Reyranella humidisoli: one gene and its partner. Each later gene encodes a partner of the first gene's protein in a complex. Links are inferred from orthologs where the notes say so. Each region holds a gene or a part of one and is shown on either strand. Other genes may lie near its edges. The genes, in order: tsaE and tsaD.

Evidence for each region.
Region 2: the proteins of tsaE (region 1) and tsaD are in contact, whole or in part, in a crystal structure (PDB 6N9A), measured with the Thermotoga maritima proteins. The link is inferred for Reyranella humidisoli from one-to-one orthologs. Residues at the interface, in WP_004082108.1 of Thermotoga maritima: Leu37, Gly38, Lys46, Lys57, Val59, Lys60, Ser61, Thr63, Phe64, Thr65, Leu66, Met67, Val69, Pro71, Tyr82, Arg83, Leu84, Asp86, Asp88, Phe89, Asp93, Ile128, Asp130, Glu131, Arg134; in WP_004082750.1 of Thermotoga maritima: Cys10, Asp11, Arg49, His50, Leu82, Gly84, Gly135, Gly136, Glu154, Thr155, Leu156, Asp157, Asp158, Ser159, Glu162, Asp165, Lys166, Arg169, Leu170, Tyr175, Lys213, Thr214, Leu217, Tyr218, Gln221, Arg222, Asn324.

Annotation. Positions count from the first base shown.
Region 1 is NZ_JAHOPB010000001.1:1,919,091-1,922,174, reverse strand. What follows is about bases 221-2,991. They hold tsaE (tRNA (adenosine(37)-N6)-threonylcarbamoyltransferase complex ATPase subunit type 1 TsaE), read left to right. Parts: upstream 221-1,269; coding sequence 1,270-1,713; downstream 1,714-2,991. Other genes in these bases: KQ910_RS09415 (nucleotidyltransferase family protein), read left to right, coding at 2,704-2,991; KQ910_RS09420 (aminoglycoside phosphotransferase family protein), read left to right, coding at 1,700-2,707; ahcY (adenosylhomocysteinase), read left to right, coding at 221-1,218. Outside these bases: more of ahcY, read left to right, coding at 1-220; more of KQ910_RS09415, read left to right, coding at 2,992-3,084. UniProt on the Escherichia coli protein: Required for the formation of a threonylcarbamoyl group on adenosine at position 37 (t(6)A37) in tRNAs that read codons beginning with adenine.
Region 2 is NZ_JAHOPB010000001.1:1,571,781-1,574,902, forward strand. The notes cover bases 314-3,122. They hold tsaD (tRNA (adenosine(37)-N6)-threonylcarbamoyltransferase complex transferase subunit TsaD), read left to right. Parts: upstream 314-1,103; coding sequence 1,104-2,141; downstream 2,142-3,122. Other genes in these bases: hemC (hydroxymethylbilane synthase), read right to left, coding at 314-802; KQ910_RS07735 (TIGR02466 family protein), read left to right, coding at 2,151-2,786; KQ910_RS07740 (NAD(P)H-dependent glycerol-3-phosphate dehydrogenase), read left to right, coding at 2,783-3,122. In the rest of the region: more of hemC, read right to left, coding at 1-313.

The DNA of each region.
Region 1 (3,084 bases):
GTTCTGATCGAGACGCTGAAGGCGCTGGGTGCCGACGTCCGCTGGGCCTCGTGCAACATCTACTCGACGCAGGACCATGCCGCCGCCGCGATCGCCAAGGCCGGCACGCCGGTCTTCGCCATCAAGGGCGAGAGCCTCGAGGAATACTGGGACTACACCCACAAGATCTTCGAATGGCATGACGGCGGCGAGCCGAACATGATCCTCGACGATGGCGGCGACGCCACCCTGCTGGTCCATCTCGGCGCGCGCGCGGAGAAGGATCCCTCGCTGGTCTCCAAGCCGACCAACGAGGAAGAGGAAGTCCTCTACAAGGCGATCCTCAAGACCAACAAGGAAAAGCCCGGCTGGTACGCCAAGCTCGGCGCCTCGATCCGCGGCGTCACCGAGGAGACGACCACGGGCGTCCATCGCCTCTACAACATGGCGAAGGAAGGCAAGCTCCTGTGGCCGGCCATCAACGTCAACGACTCGGTCACCAAGTCGAAGTTCGACAATCTCTACGGCTGTCGTGAATCGCTGGTCGACGGCATCCGCCGCGGCACCGACGTGATGATGTCGGGCAAGGTGGCGATGGTCGCGGGCTTCGGCGACGTGGGCAAGGGCTCGGCCGCCTCGCTGCGCCAGGCCGGCTGCCGCGTGATGGTGTCCGAAGTCGATCCGATCTGCGCCCTGCAGGCGGCGATGGAAGGCTACGAGGTCGTGACGATGGAAGAGGCGGCGCCCAAGGCCGACATCTTCGTCACCGCCACCGGCAACGTCGACGTGCTGACGCTCGAGCACATGAAGGCGATGAAGCATCGCGCCATCATCTGCAACATCGGCCACTTCGACAGCGAGATCCAGATCGCGAGCTTGCGTAACTTCAAGTGGCACAACGTGAAGCCGCAGGTCGACGAGGTCGAGTTCCCCGACGGCAAGCGCATCATCGTGCTGTCGGAAGGCCGCCTGGTGAACCTGGGCAACGCCACGGGCCACCCGAGCTTCGTGATGTCGGCCTCGTTCTCGAACCAGACGCTGGCCCAGATCGAGCTGTGGACCAACCCGACCAAGTACGAGAAGCAGGTCTACACGCTGCCGAAGTTCCTGGACGAGAAGGTCGCGGCGCTCCACCTCGAGAAGGTCGGCGCCAAGCTGACCAAGCTGCGCCCCGACCAGGCCAAGTATATCGGCGTGCCCGAGGCCGGCCCGTTCAAGGGCGACCTCTACCGCTACTAAGCGGCCGGCAACGGCCCACAGCGGCTCATGCTAAGAAGTCGGCATCGCAAGATGCCGACTTTTTCTTTGCCCCTTCCCGACGAGGCCGCGACCGAGCGGCTGGGCGCGAGCCTGGCCGCCCGCCTGCGGCCGCGCGACGTCGTGGCGCTCGAAGGCGGGCTCGGCGCCGGCAAGACCACCCTGGCCCGCGCGATCCTGCGCGCCGCCGCGGGCGAGCCCACGCTGATCGTGCCCAGCCCGACCTTCACCCTGGTCGAGGTCTACGAGACCAGCCGCGGCAGTTTCTGGCATTTCGACCTCTATCGCCTGGAAGAGCCCGAACAGGTCTTCGAGCTGGGCTGGGAAGAGGCGCGCATCGATGGCGTGGCCCTGGTCGAATGGCCGGAGCGGCTGGGCAAGCTGCTGCCGCGCGAGCGGCTCACCATAAGCCTGTCCGTCGTGGGCGAAGGTCGGATCGCGACCCTGCAAGGAGACTCCCGTTTTGGCGAAGACTGAACGCGACCTGCTGCGCGCCGAGTTCGTGAGCCGCGCCGGCTGGGGCGATGCCGGCGAACGGCTGCTGGCGGGCGACGCCTCGTTCCGGAAGTATTTCAGGCTGAGCCGCCCGCGCGGCTCGGCGGTCGTGATGGATGCGCCACCGCCGCAGGAGGATGTGCGACCGTTCGTGCAGATCGCCCGGCACCTCATCGGGCTCGGCCTCAGCGCGCCGGAAATCCTCGCCGAGGATGTCGAGCACGGCTTCCTGTTGCTGGAGGATTTCGGCGACGACACCTACGCGCGGGTCCTGAAGGCCGGCGGCGACGAGGGCGAACTCTACAGCCGCGCCACCGACGTGCTTGTCGCACTCTATCGTGCAGGCGAACGCAGCCTGATGCCGGGCCTCGGCGCCTATGCCGGCGAAGCGTTGATCGAGGCGGCGCTGCTGCTGCCCGAATGGTACCTGCCGGAAGCGACCGGCCGGCCCACTCCCCCCGAGGAGACGGCGCGCTACGTCGCGGCATGGCGCGAATGCCTGGCGGCCCTGCCCGCCACGACCGAGACGCTGCTGCTGCGCGACTATCACAAGGACAATCTCCTGTGGCTGCCCGCGCGGCCGGGCGTGAAGGCGTGCGGCCTGCTCGATTTCCAGGACGCCCAGCGCGGCCACCCCTCCTACGATCTCGTTTCCCTGATCGAGGACGCCCGCCGCGACGTGGCGCCGGCGGTTCATGCCGCGTGCCTGGACCGCTACATCGGCGAGGCCGGCATTGCCGATGCCGCCGGCTTCCGCACCGGCTTCGCCCTGATGGCCGCACAGCGCCATGCCCGCATCATCGGCGTTTTCGTCCGCCTGCTGCGACGCGACGGCAAGCCTGACTATCTGCAATACCTGCCGCGGGTCTGGCGCATGTTCGAACGCTCGCTGGAGCACGAAGCACTGATGCCGCTGCGCGCGTGGGTCGATCGTCTGTTGCCCCCCGAACTGCGACGCATCGGAGCCGACACATGATCAGGAGCGCGATGATTTTGGCGGCCGGCCGCGGCGAGCGCATGCGGCCGCTGACCGATTCGATTCCCAAGCCGCTCATTCCCGTCGCCGGCCGGTCGATGCTGGAGCGCACGATGGACCGGCTGGATCGCAGCGGCGTGCAGAACGTCGTCGTCAACGTGCATCATCTGGGTAACCAGATTGCCGAGCGGATCGGCGGCCGAGCCCGCATCATTCGCGAGGACCGGTTGCTGGAGACCGGCGGCAGCGTCCGCAACGCACTGCCCTTGCTCGGCAACGCGCCCTTCTTCGTGCTGAACGGCGACGGTCTGTGGCGCGACGGGCCGGAATCGATGCTGGGCCGCCTTGCCGAAAAGTGGGATCCCAACCGCATGGAC
Region 2 (3,122 bases), 350 kb from region 1 along the record:
GCCGGGCGATCAGGGCGCGCAGGTGCAGCGCGCCGTCCGTCAGGATCGCGTGACCCGCGATCGGCGTGCGGCAGGAGCCGTCGAGCACGACCAGCATCGCCTGCTCGGCGCGCACGCAGACGGCGGTGGCTTCATGGTCGATAGCGGCGAGCCAGCCGCGGGTGCGCGCATCGTCGGTGCGGGCCTCGATGCACACCGCGCCCTGTCCGACCGCGGGCAGCATCTCGGCTTCGGGAATGGGCGTGCCCACGGGCCTGCCCAGACGCTTCAACCCGGCGAGCGCCAGGATCGTCGCGTGAACGGTGCCGGCGGCGCGTTTGGCGAGGCGTGTTTCGACATTGCCGCGGAAAGTGACGATCTGCAGGTCGGGCCGCCGATGCAGCAGCAACGCCTTGCGGCGCAGCGCCGAGGTCCCGACGATGGCGCCGCGCGGGAGCGCGTCGATGCGTTCCAGGTCGCCGGCGATCAGCACGTCGCGTGCATCCTCGCGCGGCAGGAAAGCGGAGACGGCGAGGCCCGGCGGCTGCGCGGTCGGCATGTCCTTCATGCTGTGCACGGCCGCATCGATGCGGCCGGCCAGCATCGCTTCCTCGATCTCCTTGACGAACAGGCCCTTTCCTCCCGCCTCCGAAAGCGGCCGATCCTGGATCACGTCGCCGGTGGTCCTGATCGGCACGATCTCGATCGCACCGGGAGCGGAGAGGGCCGGAACGGAGCGGGCCAGGGCGTCGCGCACCAGGCCGGTCTGGGTGAGCGCGAGAGGACTGCCGCGCGTGCCGAGCCGAAGAAGGGGGGGCATCATGGCCGCTGCTCTAGCTTAGGTTGCCTGCGCGCGCCACCGGCGACGAAGCCGTTGCCGCAAATTCAAGACCGCGTGAATTGGCGCGTAGCGATGCCATCCCGGCCAGCGTTCCGGTCATTTCGCCGTGACGTGGCGCGCCAACATGTGGGTCAACATCAATCTCTTTCCGTCATGGTTGCTGCATCTGGTCCGTCCCTATGGCGGCACGGCCGAGCGCATCTCCATCGCCTCAATCTCAGCTTCCAGAACGACGGCAAGACGCCATCTGGCGCTGCGGCCTTCCGCCCTCTAGAAATCACGCATGCGCGTGATGGGCATCGAAACGAGCTGCGACGAGACGGCTGTCGCCGTGATCGAGGCGCCGGCGGGAACGCAGGCGGTCGGCAGAATCCTTTCCAATACCGTCTACAGCCAGCTCGCCGAGCATCGCCGCTTCGGCGGCGTCGTGCCCGAGATCGCCGCGCGTGCGCACCTCGAACGGATCGACGGGCTGGTCGCGCAGGCGCTCGACGAGGCAGGGCTCGGGCTGGCGGATCTCGACGGCATTGCCGCGACGGGCGGGCCTGGCCTGATCGGCGGCGTGATGGTGGGGGTCATGACCGCCAAGGCGCTGGCCTTCGCACATGAAAAGCCCTTCATTGCGGTCAATCACCTCGAAGGCCATGCCTTGTCGGTGCGGCTGACCGAGCCGGTCGCGTTTCCCTATCTGCTGCTGCTGGTGTCGGGCGGGCATTGCCAGCTGCTGACAGTGCGCGGCCCTGGCGACTTCACGCGGCTCGGCACGACCATCGACGATGCGGCCGGCGAGTGTTTCGACAAGACCGCCAAGCTGCTGGGCCTCGGCTTTCCCGGCGGGCCTGCCGTCGAGAGGGCGGCGGTCGGTGGCGATCCGCGCCGCTTTGCTCTGCCGCGGCCGATGTGGCGCAAGCCGGGTTGCGATTTCTCCTTCTCCGGCCTCAAGACCGCCGTGCGACTGGCGGTCGAGAAACTGCCGGCCGACGATCCGCAGGCCATCGCCGATCTCTGCGCCTCCTTCCAGCGCACGGTGGGCGATGTCTTCGCTGACCGTTGCGCCAACGCGCTGGCCCTCGCGCCCTCGTCGACGCTGGTGGTGGCGGGCGGCGTCGCGGCCAATGTCTATCTGCGCGGCCGACTGGAGGAGATCGCGGCGTCGCACGGCGCGACCCTGGTCGCGCCGCCTGTCAGGCTCTGCACCGACAATGGCGCCATGATCGCCTGGGCGGGCGCCGAGCGGCTGCGCCTCGGCCAGGTCGACACGCTCGATTTCCGGCCGCGACCGCGCTGGCCGCTCGATCCTGCCGCCGCCAATCGGATGTAGAGTGCCGCCATGAGCCAGGCCCCGCCCGTCTTCGAAACCGTCGCCGCCTTCGCGACGCCGATCCTGATCGCCGATCTTCCCGACGGTCCGCAGCTCAATGCCGCGCTGATCCCGGTCCTGGCCAAGCGCGAAGCCGAGCAGCCGAACGAGCCGCACAGCACGCTCGGCGGCTGGCAGTCGACCTGGGACCTCGACAAATGGGCGGGCGTTCCGGCGATCAAGCTGCTGGCGATCGCGCGCAACATCGCCAACCGCAGCACCAGCGATCGTGAAGGCAATGCCGTCACCATCGCGTGGAAGGCCAACATCTGGGCCAACATCAACCGCGGCGGTCACGGCAACGAATTCCATTCCCATCCCGGCAGCTACTGGTCGGGCGTCTATTATGTCGACGATGGCGGCATCCCGGCCGATCCGTCGTTGGGCGGCGAACTCGAGTTCATGGATCCGCGCGGACCGGCGCCGGCGATGTATGCACCCTATCTCGCCTTCAGCCTGCCGGGCGGCCTGTCGGTCGGCACCAACCAGACGATCTCGCCGCGGGCCGGGCGGCTGGTGATGTTCCCGTCGTGGGTGCTGCATCAGGTGCGACCCTATCGCGGCACCGCCCAGCGCATCTCCATCGCCTTCAATCTCAGCCTGTGACCGACATCGCCCATATCGGCGTCGTCGGCGGCGGCGCCTGGGGAACGGCGCTGGCCTGTCTCGCACGCCGGGCCGGTCGCAAGGTGACCCTCTGGTCGCGCGATCGCAGTGTATCGGCCGCGATCGCGCACGACCGTCGCAACGAAATCTACCTGCCGGGACAATCGCTCGATGCCGGCATCGAGGCCGCGGCCACCCTCGGCGAGCTGGCCGCCTGCGACGTGATCCTGCTCGTCTGCCCCGCGCAGGCCGTGCGGGCCCTGGCGCGCGACCTGCCGGGAGCCGCGCCCGTCGTGATCTGCGCCAAGGGCATCGAGGCCGCGACCGGTCTGCTGA